One region of the Mesorhizobium sp. M1342 genome, then DNA from elsewhere that is predicted to be linked to it. Evidence: predicted binding sites of a transcription regulator. Region 1 holds the regulator's gene; the other holds the start of a gene.

Region 1 (5,812 bases):
GATTTGCCACGACCAGCGCAAGCAACAGACCAGATCCCGCCAGCGTAAGCCAGAACAGCAAAGGATGGATGAGGTACAGCAGGGCGAGGAAGAACGGAGCAAACGGCAGGTCGAACAAGACCGCCGCGCCACGTGACCTGATGAAGGCGCATACCGAGGCAAGGTCGCGCAGTGGAGGCAGGGCTGCTCCCCCGGCGTACTTAGCCTCCAGCGAGACGGCGAATGTCCTCGCGCCCAGTCTGTTGTCGACAATGGCTGCAACGCGCTGCGTGTAAACGGAGCGGACCGCATCGAGGAGACCGAGAAAGGCGAGTGCGAGAACCGCGATAGCAGAGAGGTAAAGAAGCGTCTCGACGCTGGAGGAAGGCAGGACGCGGTCATAGATCTGCAAGAGATAAAGGGGGATCACCAATAGCAGGATGTTGATGAGGAACGAAAAAACACCGACATCGGCGATGGCGCGCCTCAAGACTGCCCGCAGATCAGACCGTGCAATCATTCCCGCGCTCCTAACGGCTCATGGCCCCAACATAAGGGCGTCGCTTAGACCGAATGGTCGCCGGCGATGTCCAAGGGGTGGTGCTGCAGGTCGTCCAGCGTATAGGCGCGGATGTAGTCGATCTTCATCTCCGCTGGCGTAGCCAGATGGTCAGGAGGCTGGCCGGCAATGCCGCCCACCGCGAGATTGGCCAGCATATACATGGGATCGTGCATGTCGGCCGGCGTCGCTGCTTGAGCGACCTTTACACCATCATAGGTCCAGACAAGCTCATCCTTCGTCCAGAGCAGGCCATAGGTGTGGAAACCGTCGGTATCCGCAACGTTCACCGTTGAAGAAACCTTCGTGTGCGCTCCCGTCTCATTGGAATGCGCCGTCATGTAGAGCGTGTTCGGGTCCTGGCCACGCGTTTCGACAACGTCCAGCTCCGGCGGCCACGAGCCGTCCTCCGGAAGCAGCCAGAACGCCGGCCAGGCTCCGGCTGTTTCAGGAGGATCCGCCCGCATTTCGAAATAGCCGTAGGTTTGCGAGAAGGTGTCGTGGGTCGTCAGGATCCCCGAGGTGTATTCGTAGTTGTTGATCAGAGGCTTGATGTCCTCCGGCGCCTGCGCGGCGGTGATGGTGAGGACGCCGTTCTCAACGCTGAACGGATGGACCGAACTCGTCGGGCCATAATTGGCGTCGATATACCACTGCAACTCACCATTGCTGCTCAACGTGCTGCCGTTCGGCGCTCCCCACCAGAAATTGGAATTCCAGGTGCCGTCCTGCCCGTCCCGAAGGCTCAGCGTGTTGAAATCGTCGGAGAAGGACAGCGTCATTGCGGACTTGTCGATCGGAAGTTCGAACTGGGTGGGCTGCAGCTTGTCGATGGTCGTATTCTTGAACACCAGGATCTCGTCGGATCCGAGGTTCAGCATCACGTTCGATTCCACCTGGACCATCTGTGAACGGACGGCATCGAACGAAGTGAAGTCGTAGCCGTCAAGCCGGACCGCATCGGTCGCACCGAAGTCGAAGATAAGATCGCTTCCATTACCTTTGGAGATGGCGAAAGTATCGGCGCCATCGCCGCCGATCAGGACATCATTTCCCTTGCCGCCATCCAGCGTCTGGTGACCCGACCCGCCCTTGATGATGTTGTCCACCGCATTTCCGAACGCAAATCGGTTGGTGCCGGTAACGACGAGGTTCTCGAAATTGTCGGGGAGCTTGTAGCTCATCCATGTGTCGATCGTGTCGATCCCTGCCCCAGGATCCTCGACCACCTTATTGTTGGTGGAATAGAGATGATAGTAGTCGTCGCCGGCGCCACCGTAGATCGTGACAGTGACGCCGGTGTCTCCCCAGAAGGAGTCGTTGCCGGAGGTGCCATGCAGTTCCGGTCCAGACCCGGTGGCCGAGAACCAATGAGTGGAAGCGCCGGTGTAGGCAAGAGGGATGCCCTTGGCATTTAAGACCGTGCTCATCAGAAATCCTTCCCAATGGTGCCCGACCTGGTCAAAGGTCCGGCGACCGCTTCCAAGCAACGCTGCAAAGAACGAGATCGTTCCACAGAATCGTCATTAGATCCGAGATCGCGTTGAGCAATCGACAGACGAGCAATGAATAAAGAGGAGAGGACTCGCAATAATTTGAAGTAATTTATTAAAATTGTATATTTCTGCAGAATACGCGTCATCCGACGAACGTATATCTAAATTAACTCAAAGTCATTCTTGCGTGGCTTTCTGGTCGGAGTCTGCGGGCAAGATGGCGACGTACCAAGTAATTCGCCGTGCTTCCTGCGGCCAGCCGGGCCCCAATAGAGAGTTTGGGAGATCGGGGAACGCCAGAAGCTGCCTGTCGCTTTGGCCCAAATGCAGTCATTCGAAACCTGATGAGGATGACCGCTCCTGGCGTCACGTGCTCGCTCCCCATCCATGAGACGAGTGCAACATTCCACCGGCTGTTGGCGACCGCGTGCTAATCGAGTTTTCCCGATCTATCGGGACGGAACAGCCACCTAGTCTTCCCTGATCGCGTAACCCGCCCCACGGATGGTGCGGATGACATCAGGCATGCGGCCGTTGTTGACCGCCTTGCGCAGCCGGCCGACGTGCACGTCGACAGTGCGTTCGTCGATGTAAATCGTCTCGCCCCAGACATTGTCGAGCAGCTGGCTGCGCGAGAACACGCGGCCGGGGTGGCGCATCATGAATTCGAGCAGGCGGAATTCGGTCGGCCCGAGCCGGATCTCGCTCTTCTTGCGATAGACCCGGTGCGACTCGCGATCGAGCACGATGTCGCCGACCTTCAGCACGCTGGACAGCACTTCCGGCTTGGCCCGGCGCAGCAGCGCCTTGACCCTGGCCATGAACTCCGGCGTCGAGAAGGGCTTGACCAGATAGTCGTCGGCGCCGGTCGACAGGCCGCGCACGCGGTCGCTTTCCTCGCCTCGCGCGGTCAGCATGATGATCGGCAGCCGCTCGGTCTCTGGGCGCATTCGCAGGCGCCGGCAGAGTTCGATGCCGGAAACCGCCGGCACCATCCAGTCGAGCACGAGAAGGTCGGGAACGTTCTCCTGCAGCCGGATTTCGGCCTCGTCGCCGCGCGTCACCACCTCGACCTGGTAACCTTCGGATTCAAGATTGTAGCGGAGCAGCACGCCTAGCGGCTCCTCATCCTCCACCACCATGATGCGTGGTGCGATCATCGGCTGGTCACCCCTGTTATGCCGCTGGCGCGGACATTGCCGTCTCGTCCTGCTTCGGACGATTGGCTGGCAGCTGCGTGCCGGTCAAAACATAGTAGGCATTTTCGGCGATGTTGGTCACGTGGTCGCCGATCCGCTCGAGGTTCTTGGCGCAGAACAACAGGTGCGTGCACGCCGTGATGTTGCGGGGATCTTCCATCATGTAGGTCAGCAGCTCGCGGAACACCGAGGTGTATTTGACGTCGATGCGTTCGTCATTGTTTCTGAGCGTGGCAAGCGCTGCCGGGTCGGCGGCGGCGTACTCGTCGACGACCCCCTGCACCTGGATCAGCACCAGTTGCGCCATCGCGTCGATCGAATGCGAAAGGTCGTGCGGCGTGACACTCAGCCCGACAGTGCCGACGCGCTTGGCGATGTTCTTGGCAAGGTCGCCGATGCGCTCAAGGTCGCCGGCCATGCGGATCGAACCGACCACCGCACGCAGATCGTTGGCCATTGGCTGGCGCTTGGCGATCAGCGTGATGGCGCGATCGTCCAGCTCGCGCTGGCGTGCATCCATGATGGCATCATCGGAAACCACGCGCTGCGCCAGCGCATTGTCCGAATTGAGCAAAGCCCTGGTCGAGCCACTGACCATCGAGCGGGCGAGATCGCCCATGTCGCGGATCAGCTGGCTGATCTGCTCCAGATCCTCATCGAAAGATGCGACGGTATGTTCACCCATGATCTTCGTCCCTCGTATGCCTGAGCTCAGCCGAACCGGCCGGTGATGTAGTCCTGGGTGCGTTTGTCGTCGGGGGTGGTGAACATCTTGTCGGTGGCGCCCTCCTCGACCAGATAGCCTAGATGGAACATCGCGGTGCGCTGCGACACGCGCGCTGCCTGCTGCATCGAATGGGTGACGATGACGATGGTATAGTTCTGACGCAGTTCGTCGATCAGTTCCTCGACGCGAGCGGTGGCGATCGGGTCGAGCGCCGAACACGGTTCGTCCATCAGGATCACCTCGGGTGACACGGCGATGGCGCGTGCAATGCACAGACGCTGCTGCTGGCCACCGGAAAGACCCGTGCCAGGTTCCTGCAAACGGTCCTTGACCTCGTTCCAGATCGCCGCCTTCTTCAGGCTCGACTCTACGATCTGATCCATATCGGCCTTGCGCTTGGCCAATCCGTGGATGCGCGGACCATAGGCAACGTTCTCGTAGATCGATTTGGGGAACGGATTGGGTTTCTGGAACACCATGCCGACGCGCGCCCTGAGTTCGACGACATCGATGTTCTTGTCGTAGATGTCTTCTTCGTCGAGCGTTATCTTGCCGGTTACCCGTGCTGAATCGATGGTGTCGTTCATGCGGTTGAGGCAGCGCAGGAAGGTGGACTTGCCGCAGCCGGAGGGGCCGATCAGCGCCGTCACCTGATTCAGGCGGACGTCGAGATTGACATCGAACAGCGCCTGCTTCTCGCCATAGAACACGCCGACCTTGTCGCCGCGCATTTTGATCACTTCGTTCGACTTCATCTTGTCGCCCACTGCGTTTTCAAGGGACTGTTCGGTCATGATGTTCATACCAAGATGCCTTTTTTTCTACCAGCGCCGCTCGAACCGACGCCGAAGCACGATCGCGGTGATGTTCATGGCCATGAGGAAGACGAGCAGGATGATGATGGCGCCGGACATACGCTCGACGAAGGCGCGTTCGGCCTCGTTCGCCCACATATAGATCTGCACCGGCAGCGCGGTGGCCGGATCGAAAGGCGTCGTCGGTGGATCGGCGACGAAGGCGACCATGCCGATCAGCAGCAGAGGCGCGGTTTCGCCGAGCGCACGCGCCAGACCGATGATGGTGCCGGTGAGGATGCCGGGCGCGGCAAGCGGCAGGATGTGCTGGAACACCATCTGCATCTTGGAGGCGCCAAGACCGAGAGCTGCCGAGCGGATCGACGGCGGCACCGCTGCAAGTGCGGCTCGCGTCGCGATGATGATCGTCGGCAGCGTCATCAGCGTCAGCACCAGGCCGCCGACGAAGGCGGCAGAGCGCGGCATGCCCAGGAAATTGATGAACACCGCGAGGCCGAGCAAGCCGAAGACGATTGACGGCACTGCGGCCAGATTGTTGATGTTGACCTCGATAAGGTCGGTAAAACGGTTCTTCTTGGCGAACTCCTCCAGATAGATGGAGGCGGCGACGCCGATCGGCAGCGCCAGCAGCAACACGATCACCATCATATAAAACGAGCCGATGATCGCCACGCCCATGCCCGAGGTTTCCGGGCGGCTGGAGGCGCCGTAGGTGAACAGGCCGCTGTTGAAGTGCTCGGCCATCGCGCCCTCGGCCTTGAGCTTGTTCATCCAGGTGATCTGCTGGTCCGAGACCTTGCGTCGCGCTTCCTCGACGCTGAGGTCGATCTGACCCTTGAAAGCCGAGTCGAGATTGGCGGCGGCGAGGATGTTGACGTCGCGCGTCGTGCCGATCACGGACGGATCGGCGGCAACGATGTCGCGCAACTGGACGCGGGCGCCTTCCGACAGGAAGCCCTTGAGCTGCTTGATCGCCGGCTTATCGTCGGGATTGATGCCGAGCTTGGCCACCAGCGCGTTTTCGGCGAGCTTGGGAT
Region 2 (5,812 bases), on a different contig from region 1:
ATCAGACAGCATCAGCCGGACGCTGCTGCGTTCTTCTTGCGGCGCTTGAACTGCGCAATGCGCTTGGGCGCATGCGACTTCAGCGCGTCACCCCGTCCCGACAGGCTCGGATTGGTCATGAAATATTCCTGCGCGTTGAACGGTTCCTCGCCCTCCTCCAGCACGACGCGCCGGGAGGTTCCATCAGCCAATACGTCGAAACTTTGCTGATTGTCCATGATGTTGCCCAGCATGATCTGGCCAAGGATCTGTTCGTGCACAGTTGGATTGGTGATCGGCACCATGGTTTCGACGCGGCGGTCGAGATTGCGCGGCATCAGATCGGCCGAGGAGATGTAGACGATCGCCTCGTCCGACGGCAGGCCGTGACCGTTGCCGAAACAATAGATGCGGCTGTGCTCGAGAAAGCGGCCGACGATCGATTTTACGCGGATGTTTTCCGACAGGCCCGGAACCTGCGGCCTTAGGCAGCAGATGCCGCGCACGACCAGGTCGACCTCGACGCCGGCGCGGCTGGCATCGTAGAGCGCGTCGATAATGATCGGATCGACGAGTGCGTTCATCTTCATCCAGATGCGCGCCGGTTTCCCCTGCACCGCGTAGGCAATCTCGTCGGCAATGTGCTTCAGGATGCGACTTCTCAGCGTGAACGGCGAGATCGCCAACCGCATTTCATCCGTCGGCTCGGCATAGCCGGTGATGAAATTGAACAGCTGGGCGACATCGCGGGCGATCGTCGGATCGGTGGTGAAGAAGGACAGGTCGGTGTAGATGCGCGCCGTTACCGGATGGTAGTTGCCGGTGCCGAGGTGCACGTAGTTGCGCAGCTTGCCGTCCTCGCGCCGCACCACCAGCGACATTTTCGAATGGGTCTTCAGTTCGAGAAAGCCGAACACGACCTGCACGCCGGCACGCTCCAGGTCGCGCGCCCAGCGGATGTTGGCTTCTTCGTCGAAGCGCGCCTTGAGCTCGACCAGTGCGGTGACTGATTTGCCGGCCTCGGCCGCGTCGACCAGCGCGCGCACGATCGGGCTGTCGTTGGAGGTGCGGTAAAGCGTCTGCTTGATCGCCACCACTTCCGGGTCGGCCATCGCCTGGCGCAGGAACTGCACCACCACATCGAAGGATTCGTAAGGGTGATGGACGACGATGTCCTTCTCGCGGATGGCGGCAAAACAGTCGCCGCCATGCTCGCGGATACGCTCGGGAAAGCGCGGATTGTAGGGCGTGAATTTCAGATCGTCGCGGGGGACGGCGACGATCTCGGAGATCTGGCTGAGCGCCAGCGGTCCGGTCAAGACGCTGATGCGGCTGGACGACACGCCAAGCTCGCCGGCGACGAAGTCGCGCAATTCGGAAGGCATCAACTTGTCGAATTCGATGCGGATCACCGAACCGCGGCGACGCCGCTTCAGCGCCGTTTCGAACAGGCGCACCAGATCCTCGGACTCCTCCTCGACCTCGATATCGCTGTCACGGATGATGCGGAACGTGCCCGAGCCCTTGACCTCGTAGCCGGGGAAGAGCTTGCCGATGTACAGGCCGACCGCCTCTTCCAGCGGGATGAAGCGGACATGATGCTTGCGGTCCGGCAGGCGGATGAAGCGCTTCAGCGCTACCGGCAGGCGCAGCAGCGCGCTCATCTCTTCGCCGTTCTTGCGATGGCGCAATTGCAGCGCCATCGAGAAGCCGAGATTGGGAATGAACGGAAACGGATGCGCCGGGTCGATCGACAGCGGGGTCAGCACCGGGAACACCTGCCCCTGGAAATGGTCTTCCAGCCAGATTTTCTCGTCCTTGGTCAGCGCATCGCGGGTGATGCTCTCGATGCCTTCCTTGTTGAGCAGCACGGTGAGCGCCGAAAGGCTCTTCTGCTGGTCTTCCTGCAGCCGCTCGACCTCACGCAGCAGCTGTTCGAGCTGCTGTTCGGGGGTGCGGCCGTCAGGGCTCTTCAGCGTGATGCCCTCGCGCACCTGGCCGGCGAGGCCGGCGACGCGCACCATGAAGAACTCGTCGAGATTGGCGGCCGAGATCGACAGGAAGCGGACGCGCTCCAGCAGCGGATGATTGAGGTTCAGCGATTCCTCGAGAACGCGCCGGTTGAACTGCAGCCAGGAAAACTCGCGGTTGACAAACCGGTCCGGATTGCCGCCCTCCGGGCGAGCCACCTCGACATCCACGAATTCGTTCTGCACCGGCTTCAGTTCGTTCATGATTCCCGCTCTTCCACACCGTCAGCCAGCTAAAGCGCCGCGCGTCATTCAGGACGCGCAAAGGACGCTCTACCATTCCAAGGCGACGCATGGTCCTTGCCGAAAACCGGTGTCGGTCTTCGGGGCCATGCGTTAACCGGCTTAACTTATCCTCTGACAGGCTTTTGCGACAGTTTGATTTCATCGAACTTGCAAAGAGGCCTGATATGATCCAGATGCAGACGAGACTGCGTTAAGGAGACGACGATGGCAGGCGGTTCCATTCCCCATTTTCAGAACGATGCGGGCTATCAGGCAATCGACATCGGCGTGAAGGAATTCATGTGCACGGGCGCCAATCCGCCTTTCGACCACCCGCATGTGTTTCTGGACATGGGCGACGACAATGAAAAAGTCTGTCCCTATTGCTCGACGCTCTACCGCTATTCGCCGAAGCTGAAGGCAACCGAAACGCTGCCTGCCGGCTGCATCTACATCGATCAGGCCGCCTGAGTCTTTCGCGACCAGCCCGATGACCGACACGCGCTCCCGGCAAATTGTCATCGCCGGGGCGGGTGTCGCCGGATTGACCGCAGCCCTTGCATTAGCCGAACGCGGCTACCCTGTTCGGGTGTTCGAACAGGCGCAGCGCCTGGAAGCTGCCGGCGCCGGCATTCAGCTTTCTCCCAACGCGACCCGCATCCTTCGCCAGCTTGGCGTACTCGACCGGCTGCTGCCGGCGGCGGTGCGGCCGGAAGCCGTGGTGTTGAAGGAGGCCGCGACCTTGCGCGAACTGGCGCGCGTGCCGCTGGGGCAAGCCGCCGAAAGCCGCTGGGGGGCACCCTATCTCGTCGCTCATCGGGCCGACCTGCAGAGCGCGCTACTGGCGACGGCCAACGAAATCGCCAACATCGAGACCGTCACCGGGGCGCGCATCAGCACCATTGCCGCCGACACCCATGGCATCACGGTGACGGCCGAGATGGCCGGCAAGACTGTCGAGGCCGAGGGCTTCCTGCTGGTCGGCGCCGACGGCGTCTGGTCGTCGGTGCGCGGGCTTGCCCATTCGAGCAAGGGAGCGGCCTTCGCAAGGAGCCATTTCTCCGGCGAACTGGCCTGGCGCGCCACCGTCGCGGTTGACAGCGCCGCCGGGCAAACCTTTGCAGCCATCGGCGCCAAGGACTGCGTCACCACCTTCCTGCATCCCGGCTTCCACATGGTCGCCTATCCCGTCAGCAAGGGTGCGGCCTTCAATCTCGCGGCCTTCACCAAGGGCGAACGCATCGCCGAGGGCTGGTCCGGCAACGCCGACGCCGGTATCCTGGCCCGAGCCCTGCGCGGCACCTCGGCAGAACTTGCCCGTCTGGTCGAGCAGGCCGGCCCGTGGACGGCGTGGCCGATCCACACGGTCGACAGCAAACAACCTTGGACGACCGGCAACATGGCGCTGATCGGCGATGCCGCGCATGCGATGACCCCGTTCGCGGCGCAAGGTGCGGCGATGGCGATCGAGGATGCTGTGACGCTTGCCGATATCATCGCCGACTTCCCCGCCGATCCTCTGGCCGCGCTTGCCGTCTGGGAGCAGTCACGGCGGCCGCGTGTCGCGCAGGTCGCTCGACGCGGCGCTGTCAACCGGCTGGCCTGGCATGCCTCGGGTCCAGTGGCGATTGCGCGCAATGTGTTCCTGAAGATGCGCTCGGAAAAGCTCGCGGCGGATCTGGACTGGCTCTATGGGTGGCAGGCTCAGAAGTTCATTCGACGCTGAGCGTACAAGCACAATCGGTTGGTGGGACAGCACCCCCCTCTGTCCTGCCGGACAGAGGGGGGTGTGAAGGAACGCGACGCCAATTCGCGGAATGCTCACGCTAATTATACAAGCTCATCGACAGCCCGAGCGATACAGGCAGCGGGTTCCACCAGCCGGTGCGCAGGCCGGCGATGCGCAAGGCCGCCGCCGTCCAGGTGTTGCAGCCGACCAGTGCGTTGAAATGGCCATTGGCTTCGTAGAAGCCGTCGAACCTGGAATAGGCTGCGTCCGGAACGAGGATCGGGCCTTCCGGTCCCCGCTGGAAACTCGCATCGATGAAATCGAGCAGCGCCTCGAACCGGTCCTCGGTGATGTCGAACCCCGTGATATCAGGGCGGGGTTCGAGGATGTCACCGGCGACATCGACATGCATGACCGACGCGTCGAGGGTCAGTGCCTTCATCACCGGCACCGCCTTCAGTTCAGACCATGTCGGCGTCTCCAGGTAGAAGGCGCGGCCGCCCCAGCCGAAGACGATGTAGCGGACCTCCGGCCTGTCGGCCGGTATGCCCGCGTCGACCAGGAAATGGAAACGCCGGCGCACGGCGTCATCGACCGGGATGGCGATATCGGTGTGTATCGGATTGTTCAGCACCAGGATGTGGCGCGTCGCCGCGGGCATGGCGGCGGCCGCCGGCCACAGCGGCCGTGGCACGAAGGTGCCCGTCGTCACGGCGAGTGCGACGACAACCAACAGAAGACCTAGAAAATGTCCCAGTCTTTTCATGAAAGGCGGCCCTGCAAACGCGCTCCGGCGCGACACGAACGCCCGCCTGTTATCCCATACGCAAAAGAGCCCGGCAGTGTTTCAGCCGGGCTCTTCGTGGCCGTCGAGGCCTAGTGCAGGATCTGCGACAGGAACAGCTTCGTGCGCTCGTGGCGCGGGTGGTCGAAGAACTCGGCCGGCGTGTTCTGCTCGACGATCTGGCCCTGGTCCATGAAGATCACCCGGTTGGCGACCTTGCGGGCGAAGCCCATCTCGTGGGTGACGCACAGCATGGTCATGCCTTCCTCGGCAAGACCAACCATCGTCTCCAGCACTTCCTTGATCATCTCCGGATCGAGCGCCGAGGTCGGCTCATCGAACAGCATGATGCGCGGGTTCATGCACAGCGAGCGGGCAATCGCCACGCGCTGCTGCTGGCCGCCGGAAAGCTGGCCGGGATATTTGTTGGCCTGTTCCGGGATCTTGACGCGCTTGAGGAAATGCATGGCGATTTCCTCGGCCTGCTTCTTCGGCGTCTTGCGCACCCAGATCGGCGCCAGCGTGCAGTTCTCCAGGATGGTCAGATGCGGGAACAGGTTGAAGTGCTGGAACACCATGCCGACCTCGCGGCGCACCTCGTCGATCTTCTTGAGATCGTTGGTCAGTTCCTTGCCGTCGACGATGATCTTGCCCTTCTGGTGCTCCTCCAGACGGTTGATGCAGCGGATCATGGTCGATTTGCCGGAGCCGGAGGGGCCGCAGATGACGATACGCTCGCCGCGCATCACTTTCAAATTGATGTCCTTCAGCACATGGAACTCGCCGTACCATTTGTGCATGGCGATGATGTCGATGGCGACATCGGTCGTGGAAATCTGCATCTTGGCGGCGTTGACCTTGATCTCTTCGGCGCTGACGGCATTTTCGGTGGCCATGACAGAATCCCCTTGTTCTTTTGTTTAGCGTTTGTGGCCGGTGTCGAGCCGGCGTTCGGTGTACATTGAATAGCGCGACATGCCGAAGCAGAACAGCCAGAAGACGAAGGCGGCGAAGATCAAGCCTGACCTCGCCGTCTGCGCGGTTGCCCAGTTTGCATCGGAAAAA

What was found. Region 1 encodes PhoB, which activates phosphate uptake and scavenging genes when phosphate is short. Its sites were predicted from a motif close to TGTCATNNANCTGTCAT; they were not measured.
Region 2: NKH06_RS13080 (RNA degradosome polyphosphate kinase) is a predicted target of PhoB. The motif match lies at 2,380-2,396, and genes of this name have one in related genera.

Annotation. Positions count from the first base shown of each region.
Region 1 is NZ_JAMYLI010000024.1:26,860-32,671, reverse strand. It holds gene NKH06_RS23335 (type I secretion system permease/ATPase) at 1-499, opposite strand, end outside; gene eglC (endo-1,3-1,4-beta-glycanase EglC) at 544-1,968, opposite strand; gene phoB (phosphate regulon transcriptional regulator PhoB) at 2,505-3,194, opposite strand; gene phoU (phosphate signaling complex protein PhoU) at 3,211-3,918, opposite strand; gene pstB (phosphate ABC transporter ATP-binding protein PstB) at 3,945-4,763, opposite strand; gene pstA (phosphate ABC transporter permease PstA) at 4,782-5,812, opposite strand, start outside.
Region 2 is NZ_JAMYLI010000011.1:11,057-16,868, reverse strand. It holds gene ppx (exopolyphosphatase) at 1-12, opposite strand, end outside; gene NKH06_RS13080 (RNA degradosome polyphosphate kinase) at 12-2,213, opposite strand; gene NKH06_RS13075 (zinc-finger domain-containing protein) at 2,460-2,705, shown strand; gene NKH06_RS13070 (FAD-dependent monooxygenase) at 2,725-3,960, shown strand; gene NKH06_RS13065 (TIGR02117 family protein) at 4,061-4,729, opposite strand; gene NKH06_RS13060 (amino acid ABC transporter ATP-binding protein) at 4,840-5,589, opposite strand; gene NKH06_RS13055 (amino acid ABC transporter permease) at 5,668-5,812, opposite strand, start outside.